2 linked regions of the Undibacterium sp. 5I1 genome follow. The protein of the gene in region 2 interacts with the protein of the main gene of each other region in a pairwise test. Links are inferred from orthologs where the notes say so. Each region holds a gene or a part of one and is shown on either strand. Other genes may lie near its edges.

What was found.
Region 1: the proteins of RGU72_RS10005 (region 2) and RGU72_RS08795 interact in binary tests that used the Escherichia coli proteins (3 or more experiments, as listed by UniProt). The link is inferred for Undibacterium sp. 5I1 from one-to-one orthologs.

Annotation. Positions count from the first base shown.
Region 1 is NZ_JAVIWI010000001.1:1,977,088-1,992,376, reverse strand. What follows is about bases 147-3,114. They hold RGU72_RS08795 (IscS subfamily cysteine desulfurase), read right to left. Parts: upstream 2,274-3,114; coding sequence 1,020-2,273; downstream 147-1,019. Other genes in these bases: RGU72_RS08785 (VF530 family protein), read right to left, coding at 3,110-3,114; iscR (Fe-S cluster assembly transcriptional regulator IscR), read right to left, coding at 2,362-2,850; iscU (Fe-S cluster assembly scaffold IscU), read right to left, coding at 594-989; iscA (iron-sulfur cluster assembly protein IscA), read right to left, coding at 231-554; hscB (Fe-S protein assembly co-chaperone HscB), read right to left, coding at 147-172. In the rest of the region: more of hscB, read right to left, coding at 1-146; more of RGU72_RS08785, read right to left, coding at 3,115-3,331; RGU72_RS08780 (transporter substrate-binding domain-containing protein), read right to left, coding at 3,458-4,336; RGU72_RS08775 (helix-hairpin-helix domain-containing protein), read right to left, coding at 4,351-4,653; RGU72_RS08770 (transporter substrate-binding domain-containing protein), read right to left, coding at 4,695-5,330; RGU72_RS08765 (aldehyde dehydrogenase family protein), read right to left, coding at 5,910-7,412; RGU72_RS08760 (saccharopine dehydrogenase family protein), read right to left, coding at 7,632-8,723; RGU72_RS08755 (Lrp/AsnC family transcriptional regulator), read left to right, coding at 8,888-9,334; RGU72_RS08750 (hypothetical protein), read right to left, coding at 9,855-10,160; RGU72_RS08745 (hypothetical protein), read right to left, coding at 10,283-10,621; RGU72_RS08740 (S41 family peptidase), read right to left, coding at 11,017-14,400; RGU72_RS08735 (zinc ribbon domain-containing protein YjdM), read left to right, coding at 15,036-15,289. UniProt on the Escherichia coli protein: Master enzyme that delivers sulfur to a number of partners involved in Fe-S cluster assembly, tRNA modification or cofactor biosynthesis. Catalyzes the removal of elemental sulfur from cysteine to produce alanine.
Region 2 is NZ_JAVIWI010000001.1:2,252,745-2,267,794, reverse strand. The notes cover bases 1-2,729. They hold RGU72_RS10005 (sulfurtransferase TusA family protein), read left to right. Parts: upstream 1-1,115; coding sequence 1,116-1,343; downstream 1,344-2,729. Other genes in these bases: RGU72_RS09995 (electron transfer flavoprotein subunit alpha/FixB family protein), read left to right, coding at 2,530-2,729; RGU72_RS10000 (electron transfer flavoprotein subunit beta/FixA family protein), read left to right, coding at 1,687-2,439; RGU72_RS10010 (NUDIX domain-containing protein), read left to right, coding at 401-922; RGU72_RS10015 (GNAT family N-acetyltransferase), read left to right, coding at 1-396. Outside these bases: more of RGU72_RS09995, read left to right, coding at 2,730-3,459; RGU72_RS09990 (acyl-CoA dehydrogenase), read left to right, coding at 3,629-5,419; RGU72_RS09985 (NINE protein), read right to left, coding at 5,658-6,074; rpsP (30S ribosomal protein S16), read left to right, coding at 6,289-6,540; ribosome maturation factor RimM, read left to right, coding at 6,558-7,115; tRNA (guanosine(37)-N1)-methyltransferase TrmD, read left to right, coding at 7,157-7,915; rplS (50S ribosomal protein L19), read left to right, coding at 8,041-8,421; RGU72_RS09960 (CoA pyrophosphatase), read left to right, coding at 8,549-9,214; RGU72_RS09955 (CobD/CbiB family protein), read left to right, coding at 9,382-10,332; RGU72_RS09950 (DUF3579 domain-containing protein), read left to right, coding at 10,584-10,913; RGU72_RS09945 (LysR family transcriptional regulator), read right to left, coding at 10,933-11,847; RGU72_RS09940 (histidine phosphatase family protein), read left to right, coding at 12,092-12,826; RGU72_RS09935 (SDR family oxidoreductase), read left to right, coding at 12,836-13,600; RGU72_RS09930 (acyl-CoA dehydrogenase), read left to right, coding at 13,678-14,907. UniProt on the Escherichia coli protein: Sulfur carrier protein involved in sulfur trafficking in the cell. Part of a sulfur-relay system required for 2-thiolation during synthesis of 2-thiouridine of the modified wobble base 5-methylaminomethyl-2-thiouridine (mnm(5)s(2)U) in tRNA.

The sequences.
Region 1 (15,289 bases), 280 kb from region 2 along the record:
CCTCATTGGCACGGGTCGCCCACTGCATAGCGACACGTTTTTCTGCATCGCTGGCTTGCACAAATTTATCAGGATGCACTTTGGATTGTACTTCACGGTAAGCCGCGTCAAGCTGGGACTGATCCAGTGTAAATTGCTGTGGCAACTGGAACAGATCGAAATGATTTTGCATCCGCTGTAATTACTTTCTGATGTTAAATCTTAGAGGTCTGCTTTAAATATTTAAATATTTAAATACGGAAGCTTTCGCCGCAACCACATTCGTCTTTCATGTTGGGATTGCGGAATTTAAAGCCTTCGTTCAGACCTTCACGGGCAAAATCCAGCTCGGTGCCGTCGATATAAGGCAAGCTTTTTGGATCGACAAACACTCTGACACCATGTGACTCGAATACCTGATCATCACTGCCGATCTCGTCCACATACTCCAGCTTGTAGGCCATGCCCGAGCAGCCAGTCGTGCGCACCCCAAAGCGTAGGCCTATGCCTTTACCACGGCGTTCCATGTAACGGCTGACATGCTTAGCCGCTTTTTCTGTCAATGTGATTGCCATCTTGGTTCCTGTTGAATCAAATGTACCGACGCCTGAAAACTAGGCGCTTTGTTCAGTTGCGTGCTTAGTTTTGTAATCTAATACAGCGGCCTTGATCGCATCTTCTGCCAGAATCGAGCAGTGGATTTTGACTGGAGGCAGCGCCAACTCTTCGGCGATATGGGTATTTTTGATATCCAGAGCCTGATCCAAAGTTTTGCCTTTGACCCATTCAGTTACCAGCGAGGATGATGCAATCGCTGAGCCGCAGCCATAAGTTTTGAACTTGGCGTCTTGAATGATGCCATCTGCACCAACCTTGATTTGCAACTTCATCACGTCGCCGCATGCTGGCGCACCGACCATGCCGGTGCCGATAGTATCGTCACCTTTGTCAAACGCACCGACGTTACGTGGATTCTCGTAGTGATCCAATACTTTTTCTGAATATGCCATTTTGATACTCCTAGTAGGTTCGCTGCGGAATTAGTGGGCAGCCCACTGAATAGAGCTGATGTCTATTCCGTCCTTGTACATATCCCACAATGGTGACAGCTCGCGCAGTTTGGCCACTTTGGTTTTGATCAGGTTGATCGTAAAATCAATATCTTCTTCTGTCGTAAAGCGACCAATCGTAAAGCGGATTGAACTGTGTGCGAGTTCGTCGCTACGACCTAGGGCGCGTAATACGTATGACGGCTCCAGACTGGCGGAGGTACAAGCCGAGCCGGATGACACCGCGATCTCTTTAATTGCCATGATCAGCGATTCGCCTTCGACATAATTGAAGCTGACGTTCAGGTTGTGCGGAACACGATGATCCATATCGCCGTTGACGTAAGTTTCTTCAATATCTTTCAAGCCATTTGCCAGACGATCGCGCAGGAAACGGATGCGTGTCAGTTCGCTTTCCATTTCTTCTTTCGCGATACGGAAGGCTTCGCCCATACCAGCGATCTGGTGTGTTGCCAAGGTGCCAGAGCGCATGCCACGTTCGTGACCGCCGCCATGGATTTGCGCTTCAATGCGGACGCGTGGTTTGCGACGTACATACAAAGCACCAATCCCTTTTGGACCGTAGGTTTTGTGCGCACTGAAACTCATCAGATCGACTTTAGTTTTTTCCAGGTCAATTTCGATTTTGCCTGTGGCTTGTGCCGCGTCGCAGTGGAAAATGATACCTTTAGAGCGGCATAGTTCGCCGATAGCATCAATCGGTTGAATCACGCCGATCTCATTGTTGACATACATAACAGAGACCAAAATCGTGTCCGGACGAAGCGCTTCTTGCAGTTGCTCAATCGTGATCAAACCATTTTCTTGTGGTTGCAAATAGGTCGCTTCAAAGCCCTGGCGCTCTAATTCACGCACGGTATCCAAGGTTGCCTTGTGCTCGGTTTTGATCGTGATAATGTGCTTGCCTTTGGTTTTATAAAACTGTGCTGCACCTTTTAATGCGAGGTTGATACTTTCCGTCGCACCCGAAGTCCAGACGATTTCACGTGGGTCTGCGTTGACCAAGGCTGCCACATGGCCACGCGCCTCTTCAACGGCTTTCTCTGCATCCCAGCCGTACATATGGCTGCGTGATGCCGGATTGCCGAACTGCGCACGCAAGTAAGGAATCATTTTATCTGCAACACGCGGGTCGACTGGCGTTGTCGCCGAGTAGTCCATGTAAATAGGGAAGTGCGGTGCCAGTATGGTGTCGATCAAGCTTTTTTCCAGCGGGGCGTTCATTGTGATACTCCAAAATTACTGCGGGTTCAATAGACGATATGTTCGTAGATCAATAATGGATCAGGGCTCTATATAATGGATCACGGCTCTATACATTGGCCGGTTGGACGTGAACAGTTTTATGCTGAACGACAACCACCGGTTTTTCTGCGTTTCTTTGTTGCTGTTGATTAACCAGATCTTGTAGTGAGACAGAATCAAGATAATCCACCATTTTTACATTCAGTGTTGCCCACAATTCGTGGGTCATGCAATGGATGCCATTACTCTGTTCACTGCCATGGCAATTACCTTTGCCGCCGCATTGGGTCGCATCCAAGGCTTCATCGACAGCGATAATAATGTCGGCGACGGTGATTTTTTGTGCTTTGCGCGCCAGCGTATAGCCGCCACCTGGACCGCGTACGGATTCGACGATTTCATGGCGACGCAATTTACCGAATAACTGTTCCAGATAGGAAAGAGAAATATCTTGCCTCTGGCTAATGCCAGCTAAGGTGACAGGACCTTTATCTTGGCGCAAAGCCAGATCGATCATTGCTGTCACAGCGAAACGGCCTTTGGTGGTCAGGCGCATGAGTGGTTTGCTCCAGGCGAAAATTCGATTGCTGTTTTAGTGAAAAATCACTAATTAGCTCAAACAGTGATGAGGTAAAGCTTGAGCGATTGACTCAAGTATAGCAAACTTGAGTGAATTTGTCAGGTATAGGCTTAAATTAGGAATTGACGCACATGCGGGTTCTGGGATTTTATCTAAAACTGAGACTGGGTATGCCTTTGCCGGCAGCCGATTTGATTATTTCTTACCGGCTCTACTTTATAAATTTTTTTGCTTGTTAGTTGTTTCCCGATTGCAAGTAAATCTGTTCTAGTTTTTCTCTTGCCCAAGGTGTTTTACGCAAAAATTTGAGGCTGGATTTAATGCTGGGATCAAGCTCAAAGCAGCGAATGCTGAGCTGTTGTGCCAAGCCTTCCCAGCCATATTGTTCTACCAGTTTGGTCAGAATTGATTCCAGGGTAATGCCATCTAAGCTGATTTTTTGTACTGTGTTGTTCATCGTGTTTTATTAAAAAATTATTTAAACCGGAATTAATTTAAGACAATATCAGCGCGATCCTCGTTGCATATGGATGTCATCTACGGCTGTCAAATACGGCAAATCAAAGGCAATAAATCAACATCTTTACGGTATGTACCAGAGTTCTGGCCGATTCAGCGGTAGTTTATTTGGGCTGATAAGAGGATTTTTTAGTTTGATGATGGTTCTGTTTTTAAGATTGATATTTTTAATTGTGGCTTGGTGGTACTTCAAAAAAATTTTTTCAAACTCACCGGTTTTTATCATTTCCTCTAAACCTTGTTGTATATCTTCAGCCAGCTTGGGATTACGGGGACTGACAAAAAAGTAATAGGCTGATTGATAATGTAATGCGATATGCGTATCAATATGCAGGTTCTGCTCGGGATGCGCTTTATATTCATTCTCTACTTCAACAATCGAGCGAGGAAAATACATGAATCTTCCCGCCTCCAACATAGAAAAAAGTGGTTCGTAGGTCGTAGAAACTTCTACCGGCAAGCCATTACTTTTCAGGATGCCGACATCTGGCCAATCTTGCTCCTGACCTGCGGACAAAGCGGCCAATGCTTTGATCGATTTAATCTCTTTAAAAATATCGCTATTTTCTCTCGTTACGATCGGAATTCTCCACCCGATCAGACCTTTGTCGATGGGGATTCTTACCGGTATTAATTGCGCCTCACGCTCGTCCGTCGTCATGGTCCATAAAATATCAATCAGGCCAGACGCTGCCGTCATTTCATAGATTGATCTACCTTGCTGCATTTTTGCAATGCTGGGTATTAGGCGATAATTATTATCAGAATTTTTTAATGCAGTTCTGAGCAATTCAAGCACATATTTATTGTGTGGATCGTTGGTTGCGACCGAAGCTGGATAGCGAATTTGTACAGTCGGTTTAGCAATGGCGATCACTTGGCTGGCCAGACAGATCAGGCAGATGGCGAGAGAAATTGAGTAGGGTAAGCGTTTGATTAACATGAACTAGGTACTTGTTAAAAACGAGCTAAAGCCACGTTGTAGGCCAAATACGCTTTTCGTTCTTCTGTGTAATCCCACCAAGGCAGAGCGGGTGCGCCTTCCATAAAACGTACTACTGATATGAAGGTGTCGATCACACAGGGATCGTGCCTCGCATTTGTGAGAATGCACAATTCATCATACATGGCATACGGATCTCGCCCCTTGAGTTGTTCTGGTCGCTCTATACCGAGCAAGCGTAAATCACCCGCGCAGGCTTTACCTACATTGGGCAAATCTTCTAGCTTACGGATTTTTTCTCTTGGTGGCTTAGGCATATCAAAAAAAGAGATTAAGGGACAAATGGCTGTTTAAAAATTTAAGGACGATACCAAAGCTCAGGTTTATTCAACGGCAATTTTTCTGTCGAGAGCAAAGGATTAGTTAGCTCTATGACGATTCTTTGTTTAATGTTGGCTTGCTTAATTGTTACTTGCAGATGTTTTTGAAATATTTTTTCAAAGCTACCATTTTTGATCATTTCTTCAAGACCATTCTGAAGATCTTCTGCCATCTTACGCTCACGTGGCGTGACAAAAAAATACATCGCTGCCGGATAGTGCAAGATGATATTTTTGTCTATCGCAAGGCCATGCTTGGGATGGGATTCGACTTCTTTTTGAATTTCAAATACTGACCGTGGAAAATAATCGAATCGCCCAGCTTTAAGCATATTAAATAAAGGCTCGTAAGAAGTAGACGTATTCACTAACAAACCGTTATTTTTTAAAATTGCAACGTCTGGCCAGTCAAGCTCTTGTCCTGCGATAAATGCATTTAAATCTTTTATCGATTTTACGTTACGAAGTAAATCACTATTTTGCATTGTCACCAGCGGAATACGCCAACCAATCAAGCCTTTATCGATGGGGATTCGGATGGGAATTAATTGCGTCTCGCGCTCATTGGTTGTCATTGTCCACAGGATATCTATCCCGCCAGTGCCAGTCGTCATCTCATAAATTGCTCGCGCCTGCTGCATAGGATCTTCATTGGCTATCAGCTGATATGACTGGCCGCTATGTTTTATCGCTTGCCGTAATAGCTCCAGAATATATTCACCCTGGGGATCATATAGTGCAGAGAGACGAGGGTAGCGAATAATCTGAGTCGTCTGTGCGGATACGCAAGCAGGTTCCGCCAAATATAAAAACAGAGTAAAAATAGAGAGCAACTGCTTGATAGACATCGGAGATCACCTATGAAGTTGTTCTGCTGCTGAATGTTGTAATACATTAAGAGATTAGTTTAATCTGCTTACTCATTGATGAGTAGGTGAATGTATCTTTTATGTTAAACCGAGATTTTCATTAGGCGCACCAAAGCTGCTATTTGAGTACTGACGGCGCATTTCCCGTCATTTTTTTTGATGCTCTTCGTTGCTAATGGCTAGCTATGCGTACCTAAATCAGACTAAATTCGCTTCAAAACTGCCTCGAAAAGTAGATTCGTCATCAGCGCAAATCCTGATGAAAAATCTCGGTTAAAAAAAACCACCAACAAAGCGGCGGTTTTAAAAAGAAGTAAATATTGATCAGATATCGAAACTAATACCTTGTGCCAATGGCAGTGAATTACTGTAATTGATGGTGTTGGTTGATCTGCGCATATACGCTTTCCAGGAGTCGGAGCCAGATTCGCGACCGCCGCCGGTTTCTTTTTCACCACCAAATGCACCGCCGATTTCTGCGCCTGACGGACCGATGTTGACGTTGGCAATACCGCAATCGCTGCCACTGTCAGACATAAAGCGTTCTGCTTCCCGCATGTCAGTGGTGAATATAGAAGACGACAAACCTTGCGGTACTTCGTTGTTCCAGTCAATCGCTTGTTGCAGATCGGTATAGCGCACGATGTACATAATTGGCGCGAAGGTTTCATGATGCATGCTGAGAGTTTGCGTTGGCATTTCTACTAATGCAGGCCGCACATAAAAACCGTTTTCGCATCCTTCAATTGTCACCCGTTCGCCACCAAACACTTTGCCTTGTTCTGCACTGGCCGTTGCGAGTGCCGTTTGCATTGCATCAAATGCTGCGCTGTCAACCAGTGGTCCGATCAATGTGGAGTTGCTACCCGGATTGCCGATTGGCAGATCTGCGTAAATTCTCTTCAAGCGTGGTATCAAGGCGTCATACACGCTGTTGTGTACGAACAGGCGACGCAGGGTAGTGCAGCGCTGTCCCGCAGTGCCAACGGCGGAGAAAGTAATGCCGCGAACTGCCATTTCCAGATCAGCGCTTTCAGCGACGATCATGGCGTTGTTGCCACCCAGCTCTAGGATGGTACGGGTCAGACGTTTGGCGCAGGCTTCAGCTACCTGACGACCCATACGTGTGCTGCCAGTTGCGCTCACCAATGCAACACGTTTGTCGTTCACCATTTGTGCGCCAGTGCTACGGTCACCGATAATTAGTTCTGCCAAGCCTTCCGGAGCGTCGCTACCAAATTTTGCGACGGCTTTCATAAATAAAGCGTGGGTTGCGATTGCAGTCAGAGGTGTTTTTTCTGAGGGTTTCCAGGTCACGCTGTTACCGCAAACGAAGGCTAATGCCGCGTTCCATGCCCATACTGCAACCGGGAAGTTGAAGGCAGAAATGACACCAACGACACCAAGCGGATGCCAGACTTCCATCATGCGATGGCCTGGACGTTCTGATGCAATAGTTAGGCCATATAACTGGCGCGACAAACCAACTGCGAAGTCGCAGATGTCGATCATTTCTTGTACTTCGCCTAAACCTTCTTGAAGAATTTTGCCGGCTTCTAAAGTCACTACCAGACCGAGTTGTTCTTTATGCTGGCGTAGTTCTTCACCGAACAAGCGGACTAACTCTCCACGACGTGGCGCTGGCACATTACGCCAGTGCAAAAAGGCTGCTTGCGCACGAGTGATTTTGGCATGCACCTGGTCTGAATTATCTGCTCGCAAAGTGGCGAGAGTAGCGCCATCGATTGGCGAAACACTAGACAGATCCTGACCTTGGTAGTCGGCGAGATTAACACCGAGTTGACTTAACACTGTTGCGATATTCATGTTGTCCATATTGGTCTCCAAAATGGTTTGTCTGGCTATGGCAGCGTATCTGGGTTAGATATGTTGCGGATGCGCCTTGACGAATGAGGTTTAAAAATATTGCTACAAAATTTAAAAATAAATAGGGTGGGCAGTGAAAAACAATGCGCACCCTGAGCGAAGAGATTGTAATCGCTAACGAACCTTCATCTGGTTAATTACCGAATTTAGTTACTTAGCTTATGCCGCGTAATACTGACCGAAACGATTCGCCAGGAAATCAGCCAAATTTGCCTGCTCTTGACGCACCAGACCATGCTTAGGTAATTTGCCAGTCACAACCAAATCCACCATGGCGCAAATGCCGGATGCCGTAGTCAACTGGATAGCTGACAGCAATTGTCCGTTGACGACTTGAGCGTAAATTTTCTTAGCGTAGGACTCTTGTTCCAGACGACCTTCACGCATACCGACTACGCTGACAAATACCAATACCACGTCTTGCTTGGTCATTGGAATGGAGGTTTCTAATACGTCTTTCAAGATTGGACGACGTTCCAGTTTGCCCAATTCCAAATCGCGGATCAACATTTTGACGATATCGCGATGACCGGGGTAACGCACGGTTTTGTAGTTCAGATTTTGGACTTTACCTTGCAGACTCTCGCATAAAGTACCTAAGCCGCCGGAGGTGTTAAATGCTTCGTAATCGATACCATCCAAGGAGAAATGTTCGATTTCTTCCAATGCTGCTGTCTCGCGCAACTGACCGTCAACGATGGCTTCGCAAGGATTGCAATATTCGTTGATCAGACCGTCAGTGCTCCAGGTCAGATTGTATTTCAACGCGTTATTCGGGAAGGTCGGCAAAGCACCGACGCGCATGCTGACATCACGCAGACTATCAAAACGTTTTGCGACATCATTAGCGACGATAGAGATAAATCCTGGTGCCAGTCCACATTGCGGGACAAATGCGCAATCCGCGCCTTCTGCCAGTTGTTTGACGATGCGTGTGCTTTCCACATCTTCGGTCAGATCGAAATAATGAGAATTGGCCGCTTTGGCTGCGCCAGCAATGATAGGTGTCAAAAAGTAAGGACAAGCAGACAACGTCACTTTATGACCGCGGATCAGCTCAGTTACTGCCGCTTTGTCACCCAGATCCAGTTGCACTGTGGTTACGTTAGGGAAGCCCGCTTGAGCCACATATTTCAGACGTTCTACATCACGATCAGCAACGGTAATTAGGTAATCGCCGGTGTGTGAAAGCAAATTGAGGATAGCGTCGCCGATTTTGCCGGCGCCAAGCAGAATGAGTTTAGTGGTCATGGGAGTCTCCAGAGGTTTGGTGTAAAAAAGCTGTAAATGTTTTGGCAATGGTGTCAGTGTAAAAGCAATGTTTGTCAGATAATAGAGTGTAAATTATCGTCAATATGCAGGATTAAAATACAATATGACTGATAATTACTACAATATGACTATATGGAGTACCAATGAAGCCCAACCTAGACGATATCGATAACAAAATTCTCGCCTTGCTAATGGATAACGCCCGGCTGCCAGTCACCACCATCGCAAAACAAGTTGGTATCGCCAGAACCACGGTGATTGCCCGTATCAGCGCGTTAGAAAAGCAGGGGGTGATAGCTGGTTATGGACTTAAGCTGAATCAGACTATGTTTCAACCAGCTGTGCGGGCATATGTAGGCTTATCGGTAGAGGCGCGTTTTGCTCCCAATTTGATGAAATATTTACAGCAATTGCCCGAGGTGGAGACTTTGTGCGCGGTGAGCGGCGCGATTGATTACATGCTGACTTTGCGTTGCGGCACCACCGAAGTGTTAGATCGCTTGTTGGATCAGATCGGTGCATTAGATGGCGTGCGGCAGACTTCGACGTCGATTATTCTGAGCAAACGGATTGACCGTAGTGCTTTATAGATCGGACTTACGCAAAACTGCCCCAGCTGCGTTGCAGCTCGTCGCCGTACTAAAGTAATGTCGTCGTTGCTGCGCCTTGCCGGGACAATTTTGCGAAAGCCCTAATGGAGAAAGTGCGAGATAGATTACTATACAGATTCGCCTGCTTTGAGGTAGCAGTAAAAAAGTAGCAATGAAATACGATGTTTGTTAAAAATAGCTGGAGTGAGCTTGCAATACATTTATCATAATTTTTTCACAAATTACTGAATTTGATCATAATAAAAACGTAGTCTTTTTATATACTCCAATGGGGTATATTTTAGGCATCCAAGTATTTTTTAGTCTGTAGCTTAGTTTTATTAAAAATAATCGGGAGTATATTGGTATTGATCTAATTTTAAAAAGTTAAATTGAACAAAATTGAGGAGTAATTGAGCAATTGTGCTCATGAGGGTATTCAAACAAGCCATGTAGGAGACCTTGATCTTCAGCAAACATTATTAAGATGCGAAATCAATATCTTGGCTAATGCAGAAATTCAGGAGTTATTGGCAGGCTTACTTTGCATTTTTTTATCGCCGGTAGCGGACTTTTTAGGTAAGTTACTATCCGCGAAATGCGTATTAGTTTGCTGGAGAATTTGCAAGTGTACTGAAGCTCTGTCCATCCCGCCTCTTTCAAGCATGATTACATTGCGCGCAGATGTGCTGGCTGGCGTGGCATCTAAACTACTTTGCGTTGCAACAGGTGTCGCAATTGCCATGGCGACAAAATACTCACTGAAAGCCGTGCTAGCCAATAGTGTCAAAACAGATAAACCGAAGAGAGTAGATTTTTTTAACATAATAGCTCCGTATTTTAAATGAATTGCACCCGGCTGAAGGCTTTAATTGTGTAAATTGTTTGTGTGTGTTTTTCTACATGACTGACACATTACTTTTTGCTGTATGGTAAATAATCAAAGGCTTATACCGATTGGCGAATGATTTTGTTGGATTGCGCTGTTGCCTGACGGATTGCTAAAGTATCTTTGTCCATGGCTATTTTTTCTTCTGTAGTCAAACGCTTGGCAGAGATCAGCACGGTTTGGATTGCTGGTGAGGTTTGTTGATCGTAAGCCACTTTTTCATCTGCGCTTAGACGTTTGGCGACGATAGTTACCGTTTGGATTGAGTTATCGCTGCTCTCATTACCGCTGTTATTACCCTTAACTGGAGCTTGATAGGCTGAAGAGACTGCTAAAACTCCAGCGATCAATGCGATGGAGAAGATGCCAGTAGTATTGAATGCGTTGATTGTTTTCATGATGATGCTCCTGTGATTGAATTAAAAGGATTTCAGTGAATTTGTGTTTCTTTGCTGCGATGTAATCACTGTAGGTCAAGGCATCATGAGTTACCACGCCAATGCGACGAAACGCATAAAGCCTGGGATAAAGCAGGTTAAAGTGCAGCTGGAGCGTAGGGGGACTTTTCGGAGTTTCTAAAAACTCAGGCCCAATTATGCTTGGCAGGACAACTACAGCGGTTGAGAACTAAATTCGCGCTGTTAGCGATTTTGAGGAAACGAAAATTAGGCTGAGCTAATTTTATTGGGAGTAACAGGCCTGCATTGAGATTGTTTTAAAAGTCCGGGGGAGTTCGGTGTCAAGACCCGGTTCCCCCAACTTTGGTAGTTTTTTGCTATTTGAGACTTATAACTTACTTACCCAATTGCGTCGGCATTGCAGGAGCCCGCTGGCGCTGTACTGCCTGATAGGTCTGCATTTTTTGCACGACATTCTGGATCGCTGCGTCGAGTTGTGTGTCGTGTCCGAGGTTGACTTCTGTCGGATCTAACTCGACATCAATGTCTGGTGCGACGCCTTCATTCTCAACACGCCATTCGCCGTCTGGGGTAAAGAACCGGAAGAACGGTACTAGCAGATTGCCGCCATCGATTAGATCGGGATTGGTAGAGATGCCGATCAATCCGCCCCAGGTGCGTTTGCCGATTAACGCACCCAAACCCAGACGTTTAAAGGCATATGGCAAAAAGTCGCCGCCTGACCCTGCATCCTGATCAATCAGCATGGCTTTAGGGCCATAGATAGCTGCTCCTGGCGTATCAAACAGCAGGCCATCACGGTCCTTCCAACTTGCCAGATATTTTCTGCTCAGGATGTCTGTGATGTAGTTCGCCGCTTGTCCACCGCTATTGCGGCGCTCGTCTACGATCAAGGCAGGTTTATCTGCTTGCGCATAAAACATGCGGTTGAAGTATCGATAGCCAGTTTCACCAGTATCTGGCAGATAAACGTAAGCGACTTTGCCATTGGTTTTTTTCTGCACATACTCACGGTTTTTTTCTATCCATTGCCATTGGCGTAATGCAGATTCATTTCCGATAGGCTGCACGATAATCTGATGGGTTTGCTTGCTGGCCAGGTCGCTGGCAAGCGTTAATGTCACTTGCTTACCTACCGTGTTTTCTAACAGTGAATAGATATTTTTGCTGGCATCCAGAGGTTTGCCATTAATCGCAAGCAAGTAATCACCAGGTTTGATTTGCAGGCCGGGGATTGCTAATGGTGCTTTTAAAAACGGATTCCAACGGTCGCCGGGCAGAATATTTTTAACACGATAATGTCCTTGGTCGATGCTAAAGTCGGCACCGAGTAAACCTACAGCGACTGGTTTTTCTTCTTGTACATCGCCTCCACCAACGCGGTTGTGGCCAACTTGCAATTCACCTATCATTTCTACCAGCAAGTCGTTCAGATCCTCACGTCGTTGCACATGTTTAAGCAATGGCTGGTAGCGTTTATAAATACTATCCCAATCCAGTCCGTGCAAATTGGCATCATAGAAGAATTCTTTTTCCATCCACCAGGCTTCGTTAAAAATCTGTTCCCATTCCTCGCGCGGATTGACCTTCATGCGTAGCTGAGACAAATCGATTGATTTGGTTTCTAATTTTTCAGCTGCATCGCCAATTTCTAGTTTGACTTTACCGGACTGGATCAAGATTTTTTTGCCATCACCGCTGAGGCTGAAAAACGCGATATTTTGTCTGAGGGATTTCGCTTTTTTGTCATCAAAACTAAAACGGAACAATTCTGCATCGTCGTCATTTTTTGCAGAGGGCGGTTCATTGCTGACGCCGGGCTGACGATGCTCTAAATAAAATAGTGAGCCGTCGGAAGCGACCGCCAGCGTATCGTAATTACGTTCTGCCACTGGCAGCGCAACGATACGTTGTTGCAAGCCATCCAGATCAATTTTGACAGGCTTAGTTGGTTTAGTTGGCTTGCCAGAGCTATCGTCCTTGGCTTTATCTTTACTCTCTTTATTATCCTTAGAGCTTTCTTTAGTATCGTCTTTAGCACCTTCTTTTTTGTCGCTATCTTTTTTATCCTCGTCTTTTTTTGCATCATCTTTTTTATCGTTCTCATCACCGCTCTTCGGTAGCAGAGGCGATTTGCCGTCCGCCGCCAATACGGCGACGTAGATGCCATTGCGCAAGGGACGTTCTTGGGTGGACATATCCAGTCCTACATGGGTAGGGCCAGAATTAGTTGACGCAGTAAAGTACAAATAGTCTGCCGCGGCAAAAACAGGATTATCGGCGTGGCTCATGCCATCGGTCAGATTGACGTTTTTACCCGTTTGGAAATCATGCAGTTTGATTTGTGAAAACTGGTTCGCGCCCACCACGGTATAAGCCAGCCAGCGGCTGTCGGATGAAAACGAGACAGCAAATTTAGAGCGTCGGGCGCTCACATCGATCTTGCTGATATTGCCCGTCACCAGACTGATTGCATACAGTTGCAAGTGATTATCCTGTAGCACGATCGTCTTGGCATCCGGTGACCAGTCTAATAAGTTGAAATAGCCTTGCTTGCCCAGTGCATAGGTTTTGGCTTTGTCTAAGCCAGTCTGATCGCGTACGACCAGGCTATGTTGGCGACCTGCATCTGAGATGTAGGCGATCTGCTTGCCATCAGCGCTCCAGATACCATCCTTTTCACGGATACCTGAGGTCTCTGTCAAATTGCGGACTGAACCATCTTTCACCGGTACGGTAAATACATCGCCGCGGGCGCTGACGACGACACGTTTGCCGCTGGGGGACAGACTCGCTGAAGTGATATTGCTGCTGGCGTCTTTCCATTGTGGTCGCGCTTGTATTGCTTGCGCTGTTTGTGACTCCAGATCGACGTGGATGTTTTGTGTTTTGCCGCTGACTGTATCCAGTTCCTTAAGCGCGCCACCGACTTCATACACGACCGTCGTGCCATAAGCACCGAGGTTACGGACATCCCAAACGGTTTCTTTGGTGACTTGCCGTACTGTTTTATTTTGGCGGTTGTAAGCAAACAGATTGGCCGCACCATCTTTGCGATCAGAGATAAAAAATACCTCGTCGCCAACCCAGACAGGATTGCTGTCGTTGGCGTTCTCGTGAGGAATTTTTTCTAATTTGTTATTTGCCACATCCATAATCCAGACCGGTGGCGTGGTACCGCCGCGGTGCTGACGCCAGCCGCTGGTACCGCTATATGCCTGACGGAAAGGGCGATAGGCCAAGAGTTTTCCGTCGCCAGACCAGTTACCTTCAAAGGCAATGGCTTCCATGACTTTTTTCTCGTAACCACCTTCCAGTGGTACTTCATACAACTGGTTACTGCGACTATTCGCGATTTCCCGGTTGGATGAAAACAGCACGCGTTTGCCATCGGCACTCCATCCCACTACCACGTCTTGACCAGGATGCCAGGTCAAGCGCCGCGCTTCTCCGCCTTGGACCGGGATTACATACACGTCGGTATTGTTGTCATAGCTAGCAGAGAACGCTAGCCATTTGCCGTCAGGAGAAAATTTGGGGGCAAATTCAGATGCCGGATGCGTCGTCAATCGCACAGGATGTTGCCCGTCGCGGTCTGCCAGCCAGATGTCGCCTGCATACACAAACGCCAGATGGTCGCGGGACACCGTTGGTTGGCGCAGCAGCAGCGTATCGGCAGCGTTTGCTGCCTGGGTAGTAAAACAGCTTGCCAGCAAGATGCTCAGAACAGATAGACGACCAAGTTGATGAATCCGCATTCGACTCCTCCTTTATAAATTTTCTGATTCAGGCAGGCGCCTGAGTAGGTTTAGACTGACGCAAAATTTAGCACACACAGTTGCTATTGCTGCGTCTTGTCGACGCAAATTGTTTCAGTCTTATTATATTAATGAATTACATAGACTATTTCACCATAGAAATAGTTCGAAGTTTTAAAAAAATACCTCGGCGAGGTCTAAGCGTTATAGGCAGTATTGCGTTATTTGTCGATCTTGTTTGTGCTCAAGATGCCTGGTATGGCACGAAGTGAATCACTTGGTATTTTAATTAATAGGGGAGTATATTGATAAATACGCCTTCAATACCATTAATCATATGGACAATAAAATATACTAACAAGGAGTATGTTTTATGAAAGATTATTTTTTTTAATTTAACTGGTAATGTAATCGTATGTTTGTTGGCGTATTGTCTGCCTGTCGTTGATTGCGGTAATGAAGCCTTGGTCGCTTTCGGTCACAACTCAATTCTTATCCGTTAGATGTTGAAGAGCGCATAAAATAGCGTACCTCAATATTTCATATTTATTCGCTGGCAATACTGCACTCGATCTGATTTATTGCCTGCTACCGTCTGAAAATCGTCTCCCAGTTCCAATACAAGAAAGTACACCATGAGCAGTTTGCCGCAATGTCCTCAATGCCAATCCGTCTACACCTACGAGGACGGCAGTAATTTTGTCTGTCCAGAATGTGCTCATGAGTGGAGCAAGGACGCAGTGGAGGAGAGTGCTGATCAAAAAGCGGTGGTGCGCGACGCCAATGGCACGGTGCTCAATGACGGTGATTCGGTCACGGTCATCAAAGATTTAAAAGTCAAAGGTTCTTCTTTAGTCGTCAAGGTCGGCACCAAGGTCAAATCGATTCG
Region 2 (15,050 bases):
CGTTTAAAACAGTTTAATCCGAATGACACTTTGCTTATCGCGATGTACGACGGTGTGATCGTTGGCACGGCGGGTTTGCATGTAGAGAGTGCGGTCAGGCGACGCCATGTAGCCTCTTTGGGAATGGGTGTGGCGGACTCTTTTAGCGGCCGCGGCGTTGGTACGGCATTAATGGTGGAGTTGATGAATCTGGCCGATAACTGGCTTAATTTGTTGCGTCTTGAGCTTTATGTCTACGCCGATAATGCCGCGGCAATTCACCTGTATAACAAATTTGGTTTTGAAATTGAGGGAACCCATCGCGCACATTCTTTGCGCAATGGGGTTTTCATCGATACTTATTCTATGGCGCGTTTTCATCCTAAACAGCCCCAAGTTCCACTAATGTCACGTTAGGTTTCTGATGGAAATCAAATTCTGTCCGGTATGTGCCCAATCGCTTGAGCATCGCTCTGATGAGCAGGAAGCGGGAAAAATCCGTTTAGCGTGTCCAGAAGGTCATTGGACACATTGGGATAATCCTTTGCCAGTTCTGGCAGCCCTAGTCGAGGTCGAAGGACATATTTTGTTGGCGCGTAATGCCGCGTGGCCAGAAAAAGTGTTTGCGCTGATTACCGGGTTCATGGAGCGCGGCGAAACGCCTGAGCAAGGTATCGCCAGAGAACTCAAAGAAGAGACTAATCTCGACGCTGATCAGATCAATTTGATTGGCGTGTATGAGTTCATCAAAAAAAACGAAGTCATCATTGCCTATCATGTAAAGGCATCCGGCGAGATTCGTTTGTCACCAGAATTACTGGAATATCGTTTGATTCAACCGGAGAAGTTGCGTCCTTGGCGAGCCGGTACTGGTTATGCAATGGCTGACTGGATGCGCGCGAACGGTCTTGAGCCAGTTTTTGCTGATTGGGGCAGTTCCTGAGTGATGAATCCGCAACAGATTCTCACTAAAGTTGTGCAAAAAATTACGAATATCACTCGATTTTTTTCTTGAGTTGCTGCGTTGCACCATGTTGATTAATTTTCCGGTAGAATTGGTGCAAAGTTTTTGTAATGACTTTGTAAAAAAATGAAGTTGTTGTTTCAATTTGTTTATTCCCGCTACTGGAAAAATCATGCAATTCAATAAAGAACTGGACGCACGTGGACTGAATTGTCCGCTTCCAATTTTAAAGACGAAAAAAGCGCTGGCCGACATGATCACGGGCGAAGTTCTCCACGTGATTGCAACAGATCCCGGCTCTGTGCGCGATTTCAAAGCCTTCTCCAAGCAAACCGGTAATGAGTTGTTGTCTCATTTGGAAGGCAGTGCAGAATATGAATACTTTATCAAACGGAAATAAGTTTGATTGATAGGTCATGTTAAAGCGTCACAACTGAGAAAATAGCGTGACAAACAAGCGCCATCAATGAAAAAAGCCCGCAATGCAACGCGGGCTTTTTTCATTTTACCTATACTAAGAGACGATTTAGGTAGTCTGCTCTACTGCACTTCTGGTCTGAAAAGAACGATCGTGCTAAATTGAGCGACTACTTAGCATTTCGTCTTATAATTGGAGCAGTTAACGTGCACGTCAATTAAAGACCGTCGCATTCCATGTAATATCAGAATTCATCAAGATCAATAACTATTACTTAGTATCGTCATCTGTTTAAAATGAGTTTAATTTCTACAAAGGCAGAACTATGAAAGTCCTGGTACCAGTCAAACGTGTCGTCGACTATAACGTCAAAGTACGCGTCAAATCCGATGGCAGTGGTGTTGATATCGCCAATGTCAAAATGTCCATGAATCCATTCGATGAAATCGCTGTAGAAGAAGCGATGCGTTTGAAAGAAGCGGGTGTCGTTACTGAAGTTATCGCAGTATCATGCGGTGTCGCGCAATGCCAGGAGACACTTCGTACAGCAATGGCAATTGGTGCTGATCGCGGAATTTTGGTCGAAAGCGATGCAGAGTTGCAGCCTTTGGCAGTGGCTAAATTACTCAAAGCGTTGGCTGATAAAGAGCAACCGCGATTGATTATTCTTGGCAAGCAAGCGATTGATGATGACTGCAATCAAACTGGTCAGATGTTGGCTGCTCTGCTTGGCTGGCCTCAAGCGACTTTTGCATCTAAAGTCACTATTGCTGACGGTAAGGCAACGGTGACGCGTGAAGTTGACGGTGGTCTCGAAACTTTGTCTCTGACTCTGCCTGCAATTGTCACGACCGATTTGCGCCTTAACGAGCCGCGCTATGTGACTCTGCCTAATATTATGAAGGCAAAGAAAAAGCAGCTGGATAACGTTAAGCCTGCTGATTTGGGCGTCGATGTTGCTTCACGCGTAAAGACACTCAAAGTCGTTGAGCCGGCGAAACGCTCCGCTGGCATTAAAGTCCCTGACGTAGCAACGCTGGTCGCTAAGCTGAAAAACGAAGCCAAAGTATTGGGCTAATCTCAGTTCGCACTGGATTAAGCTTTTTATCTTTAAGAATAATCATTTGGGGGTGGCGATTACGGCCCCCCAATTTATGTGGGAAACATCATGACTACACTTGTCATCGCTGAACACGACAATGCTAGCCTCAAAGGCAGCACCTTAAATACGATTACTGCTGCGATCCAATGCGGTGGCGACGTCCACGTATTGGTTGCAGGTTTTAATGCTGCAGCGGCCGCACAAGCAGCAGCACAAATTGCTGGCGTGAGTAAAGTATTGCACGCAGACGCAGCGCATTTTGCTGATGGTTTAGCTGAAAACGTCGCAGAACAAGCACTGGCAATTGCTGCTGCTTATAGTCACATCCTTGCGCCAGCGACTGCTTATGGTAAAAATATTTTGCCACGTGTCGCTGCTAAGCTGGACGTATCGCAAATCTCTGAAATTACTAAAGTCGACACTCCCGATACTTTCGAGCGCCCAATCTACGCTGGTAATGCAATTGCTACAGTGCAGTCGACTGACGCGATTAAGGTAATCACAGTGCGCAGTACAGGTTTTGATGCAGCGGCTACTGGTGGTTCTGCTGCGGTAGAGACGATCGCAGCAGTTGCTGATTCTGGTAAATCGGCCTTCGTTTCACGTGAGTTGGCAAAATCCGATCGTCCTGAATTGACTGCAGCGAAAGTGATCGTCTCTGGTGGTCGTGGTATGGGTTCCGCAGATGCATTTAAAGTATTGGAACCGCTGGCAGATAAGCTCGGTGCAGCAATGGGAGCATCCCGTGCGGCAGTTGATGCTGGTTATGTGCCAAACGATTGGCAAGTTGGTCAGACTGGCAAAATTGTAGCGCCACAGTTATATATCGCAGTTGGTATTTCTGGGGCAATTCAGCATCTCGCCGGCATGAAAGATTCTAAAGTCATCGTTGCGATCAACAAAGATCCAGAAGCACCGATCTTTTCAGTTGCTGACTATGGCATCGTCGGCGATTTGTTCGACATTGTTCCGCAACTGGTTACTGAGTTGGGCTAAGTAGGTATTCGCTGAAATAGTAATAAAAGTAAGCAGATGAATTAAATTGATACGAATGCGATGGGCAGAAGTCGTCGCATTCAATCTTTCAATATAAATGGGGCAGGGTAAGCAGGTTTGTGATGATCCTGAATATCCTGTCCTTTTTTTGAGTGAATTTGGAGTGAATATGAGCTACGTTGCGCCCTTGAAAGATATGCTGTTCGTTATGAACGAGTTGGCAGGTTTGGCTGAAGTCAATGCTTTGCCCGGATGCGAAGATGCGACCCCGGAGACAGTTGAGGCTGTGCTTGAAGAGAATGCCAAATTTGCAGGCGAGGTTGTTGCTCCTTTAAACTGGACTGGTGATCAAGCGCCAAGCTATTGGAAAGAAGGTCAGGTATTCACCACCAAAGGCTTTAAGGAAGCTTTTAAGATGTTTGGCGAAGCGGGGTGGCAAGGTGTGCAGCATCCTACAGAATTCGGCGGTCAAGGATTGCCTAAGCTGGTCGCTACGCCGTGTATCGAAATGCTGAATTCCGCTAGTATCTCATTTGCATTGTGCCCGCTTCTAACTGACGGCGCGATTGAGGCTTTGTTGACTGCTGGTAGCGATGCGCAAAAAGCGCTGTATTTAGAGAAGCTGATTGCTGGTAAATGGACAGGTACGATGAATTTGACGGAGCCACAAGCCGGATCGGATTTGGCGATGGTTCGCACCAAAGCGGTTCCGCAAGGCGATGGCACGTTTAAGATTTTTGGTACAAAAATTTATATCACCTATGGTGAACACGATATGGCAGAAAATATCGTCCATCTGGTGCTGGCCCGCACACCGGATGCGCCTGAGGGCGTTAAAGGGATTTCTCTCTTCCTTGTGCCGAAATTTATGGTTAACCCAGACGGTTCTTTGGGGGCGCGTAATGATGCCCATTGCGTTTCGATAGAGCACAAACTGGGAATCAAGGCGAGCCCAACCGCAGTATTGCAATTTGGCGATAACGGCGGTGCTATTGGTACTTTGGTTGGCGAAGAAAACCGTGGTTTGGAATACATGTTCATCATGATGAATGCCGCGCGTTTCGGTGTTGGTATGCAAGGCATTGCGATCGCTGAGCGCGCTTATCAAAAAGCCGTTTGCTATGCTAAAGAGCGCGTACAGTCCCGCGATCTGGCAGGTTCTGCCGGGCCTGTCACTATTATTCATCACCCTGATGTGCGTCGCATGTTGATGTCGATGCGCGCGCAAACGGAAGGTGCTCGTGCCTTGGCTTATGTGGCTGCTGCTGCAAGTGATGCAGCTCATCACCATGGTGATGAAACAGTGCGAAAAATGAATCTCGCTTTCTATGAATATCTCGTGCCGATTGTCAAAGGTTGGTCTACTGAGATGTCCTTGAATGTCACATCAACTGGCGTGCAGGTACATGGCGGCATGGGCTTCATTGAAGAAACCGGTGCGGCACAGCACTATCGTGATGCACAGATCTTGACGATTTACGAAGGTACAACCGCAATACAGGCAAACGATTTAGTTGGACGGAAAACGGCCCGTGATGGCGGTGCGACAGCAAAAGGCATTATTGCGCAAGTACGCAAAACCGCTGCAGAGTTGGCTATGACGCAGTCAGACGATTTGATCGCTATTCAGCGTCAGTTGTTAGAAGGCGCTGATGCAATGGAAGAGGTTATCACCTATGTTGCCGCTAACTTTAAGTCTGATATAAAAGCGGTTTTTGCAGGTAGCGTTCCTTACCTTAAATTGGCGGGTATTGTATTAGGTGGATGGCAAATGGCGCGCGCCGCTTTGGTTGCTCAGCAAAAATTGCAAGCCGGTGACGGCGATGCCAGTTTTTATAAAGCGAAAATTGCGACCGCTCGTTTTTTTGCAGACCATATTTTGTCGGCAGCGCAAGGTTTGCGTAGTTCAATTGTTGATGGTAGTGCTGGTGTATTAGCGATGTCGGAAGAGCAGTTCTAAATATTGGCTTGTATCAATTGTAGTAAAAAACATAAAAGCGGCCTAGGCCGCTTTTATGTTTGTATCGTTGACTTGAGACTATTTTAAATTGGACTGCTTGGTAATAACATTGACGCCCGCTGTTTAATATACTCCCCCTTCAACTATGTGAATGATGTCTTATTGTCCATTAGTTCTCTGGGCATTAAAAATATACAGGGTCGGAGTATATTTAGGTATTGACGATTTTACGCAGTACTTAACCGAATGATCCGCCCGTGTATAGCAGGTCAAATGCACGTGCAATCGTTGCAATCAAGGCAAAAGCCCCAACGCCTAGCGTCAGCACCAAGATTAATGCGATTGGCCAATTAGAGTCGCTGACTTGTCCTGATTGCGCATTGTGGTTTGTATCCCATTTTTCATCCGGCGTTAAGCCAATCAATAGCGCCTCTAATGTTGCGATCAAAAATGAAAGTACGATAGGTGCGGCGGTAATTAAGAGTGGCGTGCCAAAGTAGAAGTGCCCCAATAGCCAGGACAGCGGTAACGTGATGAAATGTAGCCATCCCCAAAGATCTTTTTTCCCGTAAAGATAAAAGCGATGAGCACCAACGCTGCCTAACGTCGCCGCGAGCAATGTGCTCAGAGTTTTATTTTTGTGTGGTGTTTTCATTAAGTGGAGGGCTCCGGCAAAGTAATGCATGATTCTAGAGCAAGAGCGTGCTGTCTGCTTTGATATTACTACCTCAGAATGCGTTGTCATTTTGTAATCTCTCCTAAATTTGGCTCCTTACCGCCACAGAAAGTGGGATAGTGCTTGCTGTTTCCATGCTGTTCACGCTATAATTTGCGGCTTTTTCCGCGTTTAGACATTTTTTGGAAATATTATGGTCGTTATTCGTTTAGCTCGTGGTGGCGCAAAAAAGCGCCCTTTTTACAACATCGTTGCAACAGATTCACGCAATCGTCGTGATGGCCGTTTCATCGAACGTATCGGTTTTTACAACCCGGTAGCAACTGGCAATGCTGAGACAGTTCGTGTTGCAGCAGATCGCTTGGCTTACTGGCAAGGCGTTGGTGCACAATTGTCACCAGCAGTCGCTCGTCTGGTAGCTCAGTCTGGCAAGGCAGCAGCTTAATCGCTGTTGTTCTGTCTATGACGTCAGTTGGAGTACGTGCTCCTGATGATTTAGTCTTGGTTGGCTATATCTCGGGAGCATATGGCATTCATGGTTGGGTGAGGATACGTCCTTATTCTTCTGATGCAGATGCGTTAATGACTGCCAAAACTTGGTGGTTAGAGAATCCTCCGTTGCGCCCGGAATTGCATGATGTTGATCGCCTGGAAGTTAAAATTCATGGTGAAGATGTTGTAGCAAAATTAGTCGGTGTGGTGGATAGAAATACAGCAGAGGGGCTGAAAGGCTCCGCAGTCAAAATTCCTCGTAGTCATTTTCCCGCTTTATCTGAGGGAGAATTCTATTGGTTGGATTTGATTGGTTTGTCGGTACACAATCTGCAGGGCGAACATCTGGGTCAAGTCAGAGATTTGATGGATAACGGAGCTCACCCTATTTTGCGTGTGGCTGCTTCGGATATTCCAGAGATTGATTTGCCTAAACATGAACGCCTGATTCCTTTTGTTGAGAACTTTGTTAAAGAAGTGGATCAAAAGGCTGGCAAAATTACGGTTGACTGGGGTACAGATTATTAGTGAACATGGGAGTCGCTTAATGGAATCGGAAGGCATTTTAGATGCAATTTGATGTCATTACACTTTTCCCTGAAATGTTCACTGCGCTCACGCAGTCTGGTGTTACCCGGCGGGCATTTGAGCAAGGTCGATGTGCTTTGTCTTTGTGGAATCCACGTGATTTTACGACTGACAAACATCGTACTGTGGACGACAGGCCATATGGCGGCGGTCCCGGCATGGTGATGTTGGCTAAGCCGTTGCAAGCAGCTATTGAAGCTGCTAAAGCAAGGCAGATCAATTTGGCAAATGTGGATGCGATTGCTCCCAAAGTGATTTATTTGTCACCACAGGGACATCCGCTAAGCCACCAGCGAGTGATGGATTTGTCGCAGTTGTCTGGCGTTGTATTGCTATGTGGTCGCTATGAGGCAGTTGATCAACGTTTGTTGGATAGCTATGTGGATGAAGAAATTAGCCTTGGCGATTTTGTTCTATCCGGTGGTGAAATTCCAGCCATGGCGTTGATGGATTCTGTTATCAGGCAATTGCCGGGTGTTTTGCACGATGATGCCTCAGCGATACAGGATAGCTTTGTCAATGGTTTGCTCGATTGTCCGCATTACACTAGGCCAGAAATCTTCGAAAATGCGGTTGTGCCGGCTGTTTTGATGGGGGGTAATCACGCTGAAATTGAAAAATGGCGACGTGAAAGATCTCTTGAAGCTAGCCAGCTTAAGCGACCAGATTTGATAGTGCAAGCACGCGAAGCAGGTTTGCTCAGTCGTGCTGATGAAAAGTTTTTAAGTAATTTGTTGTAAAGCCGAATCGTAAGATTTGGTACTAAGCGTAAGGCTAGATAATTTTTAGTCTTGCATGTTAAACCCCATCCTCTACTGAGCATTGTTGTATTTAGCGTCAGCAAGATGGTATCCGGAGTAAAAAAATGGATCTGATCCAAAAATTAGAGGCAGAAGAAATTGCGCGCCTCGGTAAAAGTATTCCAGACTTCGCACCTGGTGACACAGTCGTTGTCAGCGTTAACGTAGTTGAAGGCACACGCAAGCGTGCTCAGGCTTACGAAGGCGTTGTTATTTCTCGTCGTAACCGTGGTTTGAATTCTAACTTCATCGTTCGTAAGATTTCATCTGGTGAAGGCGTTGAGCGTACATTCCAATTGTATTCTCCGCTGATCGCTTCGATCGAAGTTAAACGTCGTGGTGACGTACGCCGCGCCAAGTTGTACTACTTGCGTGAGCGTTCAGGTAAATCTGCTCGTATTAAAGAGAAATTGCCTGCTCGCAAGGTCGTCGCTGCTAAAGCATAGTAATATTTGCTTTGATGCGTTGAAAGAAAGGGATGCCTTCGGCGTCCCTTTTTTGTTTTATAGAGATGAAAGACATGCAGCAAAGCTTGTGATTTGTTGGTGTTTCATGCCATCAGAGGATATTTGTGTGAAGCTTAAGTTTAATCCTGAGGATTTACCCGTCCAATCGCTAGCGACGGAGGCGGCGGTTCCTGCATCCCGCTTATCTGCAGACTGGCTGCGTCAACATTTTTTGCAACCTCCAACTTGGACTCCAGAGTTGGCTGATGAGCATTTACTTTCTACGATCACCTCTTTTAAACCCGCATCAGTATTGATCCCCTTAGTCATGCGAGATCAAGGTTTGACATTGCTGCTGACGCATCGGGCTGCTCATTTAAATGATCATGCCGGGCAAATCAGTTTTCCTGGCGGACGATGTGAGGATAGTGACGGCTCGGTTGTAGAAACTGCTCTGCGCGAAGCTGAGGAGGAGGTTGGCTTGCACCGCAAGCACGTTGATGTGATCGGTATTTTGCCTGAATATCTTACCGGAACTGGTTATCAGGTAACGCCTGTAGTGGCATTAATACAGCCACCGTTTGAATTGAAAATTGATTCATCTGAGGTTGCTTCTTTATTTGAAGTGCCATTATCATTTTTAATGGATGGTCAAAATTATCAGCGTCGTGCGTTTGATTTGCCAAATGGGCAGGGGCAACGCGTTTTTTATGCGATACCATACCAACAGCATTTTATCTGGGGTGCAACTGCCGGTATGTTGCGCAACTTGTTCCATCTGCTGCGCGCTTGATTTTGTTTTTCAATAAGTTTCTCAATGAAACTGAATATGGCAAAGCATGAATAACAGTCGGCTTATTAGAAAAATAATCAGGAACTTCATAATCTGAGTAAATCAGTTTACACTTGTCGCATTTGCAAATCCGTTTCTAGCTGGAAACGCTATAAACTTATCCAACCATGACATTCATTTCCATACTTTGTGCCTTACTGATCGAGCAATTGAAACCTCTGCGGGTGGATAATCCGATTTATTTACAAGTACAAAATTTAGCAGTAAAGATAGAAGCTTGGTGTAATGCTGGTAAAGCTAAGCACGGTCGTTTGGGCTGGTGGATTTTAGTCGTTGCGCTTACGCTGCCGACGGCTTTGATCTATTGGCTATGCTTACGCCTCAGCCCTTTTGCTGCTTTGGCATGGAATATTGTTATTGTCTATTTGACGCTTGGCTTTCGTCGCTATAGCCACTACTTCACTTCTATTCAGCTCGCGTTAAGCTCGGGCGATGAAGCTGCTGCGCGTGCCTACCTCGCTGAGTGGACGCACTTAGATACCTCCGATATGGATATCTCCGAAATCTCCAGACTCGCTGTAGAGCGCTCGTTAATCGCTACTCATCGCAATGTTTTTGGCGTGTTCTTTTGGTTTTTAATGCCAGTTGGCCCTGCCTGTGCGGTCATGTATCGGGTTGCTGAATATCTGGCTCGTGCCTGGAATGAGCCAGAACACATGCGTAACGAAGAGTTTGGTCTATATGCGACTAAAATTTTTTATTGGATTGATTGGGTACCAGCTCATTTGACCGCAGTTGCTTTTGCAGTCGTCGGTAATTTTGAGGACGCTGTGTATTCTTGGCGTAATTATGCTGATCGTTGGTCAGATGAGTTGGTCGGCATCATTTTATCTGCCGGCGGTGGCGCATTAGGTGTTCGATTAGGGGATCCGGAAGCAAAAGCGATGGTATTGAGCGCAGACGCTAGTGCGGTCGATATTGATAGCCTGGATATTGAAAGTCAGCCCGGTGCAGAGGCATCGCCAAGATCGCTACAAAGCGCTGTTGGCCTGGTTTGGCGCGCTTTATTATTATGGATGCTGCTCTTGCTGCTGTTATCGTTTGCAGTTTGGTTGTGATCTGGATATTTAAATCAGATTAAATTGAAAATTAAAAAACCCACATGATGTTGATGTGGGTTTTTTACTCTTTACTCGCGATAAAAATGCACTATAGTAAGGAGAATAATTTGGGTTTAATAGATGTCCCGATTTTTATCTTTAGGCGGTTTTTAAACCAAGTCTTCTATAAGATATAATACTCATGTATTTTAAAAGCTAGGCACATCAAAAGCGTGCCCAGGTTAACCTTCTAGCAACGAGCCGCCCACATGGCCGATTCCGACAAAAACAATTTAACTCCGGTACGCGAGTTTTTTATCCAGGGTCTTACCAGCGACGGCAAGCAGTTTCGGCCAAGCGACTGGGCAGAACGCCTGTGCGGTGCCATGTCCTGTTTTCGTCCTGATGCTGGCAGAAACGCACATTTGCAATACTCACCTTATGTTCGCCCGATTTTATTAAATGGTGTGCGCTCTGTTGTCGTGAATGAAGCAATTCGTGAGATAGAGCCGCTGGCATATCATTTTGTGGTGAGCTTTGCCAAAGACAATGACTTGCAAATCATTGATGCTTGTTTGTTGCCTGACCCTATCAAATAATCCCCGATTTTTAAAAATCTCACGCCATCATCGAAGCTTGAAAAGCTAAGGTGATCTGTTCCCGTAACCAGCGATTTGCCGCATCATTTTCTACATTCTGATGCCAGTATAAATACACGTCCCAAGATGGCATCGGCAGCGGTAACGGAAAAATCTGATTTCCGAACTGTTCGTTCGCAATCCTGGCATAAGCCTCTGGCATTGTCAGCAATAAATCGGTCTGACTGGTGACTCTGCATGCAGCGAAATAATGCTGGCAGCGCAAGCGAATACGCCGTTGTAAGCCAAGCCGGCTTAATTCAAAATCCTCCAGCCCAGGCCCTTTACGGCGCGAACTTGCCAGAATATGCTCTGCTTGCAAATAGGTCTCTAAATCGAGTTTGCCTTGTACCAGCGGATGATCTTTGCGCGCCATCACCACTGTCGTGTCTTGCGATATTTTTTGACGACGAATCTCGTTTGGCAGCGGTAATAACACATCAATAGCAGCATCTACTGTGCCTGCCGCTAACTCGCTGACTAGTTCCCTACGTTCAACTTGTATTGCCGCCAGATCAATCGTTGGTGCTTGCTGGGTGATGCTGGTGAGTAGTGGTGGTAGCACGGTCGATTCCAGCACATCGCGTAATGCCAACGTAAATTGTTTGCTCGCAATAGCGGGATCAAATCGACCAGCGTCCGACAAAGTGACTTCCAGTCCGCGCAGAGCCAATCGCACTGGTTCTATGATGCTACGCGCCAATGGCGTAGAAACCATGGCATGTCCCTGCCTTACAAATAGCGGATCATCGAACAGGTTGCGCAAGCGATTCAGCGCATGACTAATCGCTGGCTGCGTCAGATATAGTTTTTGACTGGCACGCGTTACGCTGCCTTCTGTGTAGATCGCTTCAAATACAGAAAACAAATTCAAATCAACTTTAGATATATGCATAAAATTAATGTAATTTAATTATAACTATTCATTTGATAGATTGTAGCGCAAGCTTTACCATGATCCACAAAGTTAATTTGGCAAGTTGATCGACTGAGTTGATTGAATAAATACGTTGAATAAATACCTTGAATAAGTTCATTCAATAAGTTCGTCTACCTAGCCGAACAATTCAGTCAGTCATGAAATCAATCAACTCAGCCAGGCATTTAAATTCAAGTTGGACAATTAAACGGGACAAGCAATGGGACAGATTTATCTGGTACGTCACGGACAAGCTTCTTTCGGTAGTCAAAATTACGATCAATTATCCGAGCTAGGCGTAGCGCAAGCCGTGCAGCTTGGTCAATGGTGGAGCGCTCGCAATCTGGAGGTGTCACGCGTCGTCACTGGCAAGTTGCTACGTCATCAACAGACTGCCAAAGCCTGCATAGCTGCTGTGCAGAACGTGGCTGCTGATGCACTCAATACAGATGCATGGCAAGAGGACGCTGGCTTCAACGAATATAACCATCACGAGGTTTTGGCCCGGCATGTTCCCGCGTTTGATGACCCTTCCGCAGTCAAGCGTTTTTTGATGACGCCAAACGCCAAACAGGCGTTTCAAACTATTTTTCATGAGGCGATTGCGCGTTGGATGACGGGTCTATATGACGCTGAATATACTGAATCATGGGCAGAGTTTCGTCAACGCTGTATCGCAGCGCTGGAGCGTCAATTAACGTATCCCGATCCTGCAAAAAATATTGTGATCTTTACCTCCGGGGGCACTATTTCCGCTTTGTGTCAGCACGTGCTGGGTTTCCCTGATCCGCGTTTTGCCGAATTGAACTGGTCGCTGGTTAACAGCGGCGTGACACGTTTCCATGTCCAGCCGGCCTTAGTGCAAGGTCAATCGCCACGTTTGGCATTGGCTTACTTAAATAATTTTTCTCATCTGGAGTTATCCAATAACCCCGGTCATATCACTTACGTTTAGGAGTTGGAGATGACAGATTTGTTTGATTTAACTGGCAAGGTCGCACTGGTCACAGGTGCCAGCCGTGGCATCGGTGAAGAAGTCGCCAAAATGCTGGCGGCTCATGGCGCGACGGTGATTGTCTCCAGCCGCAAAGCAGAGGCTTGCGAAGCGGTGGTTGCTGCGATCCAGGCTGCAGGTGGCAAAGCTGAGGCACGCGCCTGCCACATTGGTGAAATGGCGCAGATTGATGCGCTATTTGCTGACATCACAGCCGCACACGGTAGACTCGATATTCTCGTGAATAACGCAGCGACCAATCCACATTTTGGACACATTACGGAGACTGATCTGGGCGCCTTTCAAAAGACCGTTGATGTCAACATTCGCGGCTACTTTTTCATGTCTTCTGCGGGTGTCAAATTGATGGCAAAAAATGGTGGTGGCAGCATCATCAACGTCGCCTCGGTTAATGGTGTTGTCCCCGGTGGCATGCAGGGTATCTATTCGATTACCAAGGCGGCAGTGATTGCGATGACGAAATCCTTCGCGCTGGAGTGCGCCGCAATGGGTGTGCGCGTGAACGCATTACTGCCAGGTGCCACAGATACCAAGTTTGCCTCTGCCTTATTCCATAACCCCGTCATTTTAGAAAAAGCATTGAACCGTATTCCCATGAAAAGGATTGCAGAGCCAAGTGAAATGGCAGGTACCGTTTTATATCTCGCCTCGGCCGCATCTAGCTATACAACGGGCGCTTGCATCAATGTCGATGGCGGTTATTTAGTTAATTAATAGCGATATAAAACTCATCAGATTGAATCGAAAAGTCGATCAAATCGGGTCGATCAAATTTCCCTTAAAGGTAGAACATGGATTTTCAATACAGCCCCAAAGTTAAAGCATTACAAGCGCGTTTAATCGCGTTTATGGATGCTCATATTTATCCCAACGAAGCTAATTTCTATGGTGAGATTGCGGCCAACCGCAAGGCCGGTGATCCGTGGATTCCGACCAAGATTGTAGAAGAATTAAAAGTCAAAGCACGCGCAGCCGATTTGTGGAATTTGTTCTTGCCCGAATCCAGCCATGGCGCAGGCTTGACCAACTTGGAATACGCACCGCTGTGCGAAATTATGGGGCGTTCTTTATGGTCAGCAGAAGTGTTTAATTGCGCCGCGCCGGACACCGGCAATATGGAAGTATTTGCCCGCTACGGCACGCCAGAGCACCAAGAAAAATGGCTGAAGCCTTTGTTAAATGGCGAGATTCGTTCTTGCTTTGCGATGACAGAACCAGCTGTTGCCTCATCGGATGCGACTAACATCGAAGCGTCGATCGTGCGGGATGGTGATGAGTACGTGATTAATGGTCGCAAATGGTGGTCATCTGGTGCCAACGATCCGCGCTGCAAAGTATTCATTTTTATGGGTAAGAGCGATCCTGACAATGCAGATCGCCATAAGCAGCAATCGATGATCATTGTGCCGCGTGATACCAAGGGCGTGACGATTCTGCGTGCACTGCCTGTCTTCGGTTATGACGATGCGCCGCATGGTCATGGCGAGGTGTTGTTTGAGAACGTGCGTGTGCCGGCATCTAATATTCTGTTAGGTGAAGGTCGTGGTTTTGAAATCGCCCAAGGTCGTCTTGGTCCTGGCCGTATCCATCACTGTATGCGCCTGATCGGCCTGGCAGAACGTGCGCTGGAAGATATGTGCAAACGCTCGTTGACACGGGTTACTTTTGGCAAGCCGGTAGCAGAGCAGGGCGTGACATTAGAGCGGATCGCAAACAGCCGTATTCTGATTGATCAGGCACGCTTACTGGTGTTGAACGCGGCACAAATGATGGATACCGTCGGCAACAAAGCAGCAGCCAAAGAAATCGCTATGATTAAAGTGGCGGCACCCAACATGGCATGCACGGTGATTGACTGGGCAATACAAGCGCATGGCGGTGGCGGTGTGTCGAATGATTTTGGCCTGGCCTATTCTTATGCACAAGCGCGTACTTTGCGTTTAGCCGATGGTCCGGATGAAGTGCATCGCAACCAGATCGGTAAGATGGAATTAAAAAAATATAAGACCAATACGCACTAATAAGCACTAAATCACATTAAGTTGAATCGTAGAATTGAATCTTAGTTTCAGTTTCTAAAATCAACCCTGAAGTCTCTCAAATTTTTGTTGAGGCTATCAGGGATTTTTGCATCATAGAACGTGTTATTTATCTCAATCAAGAC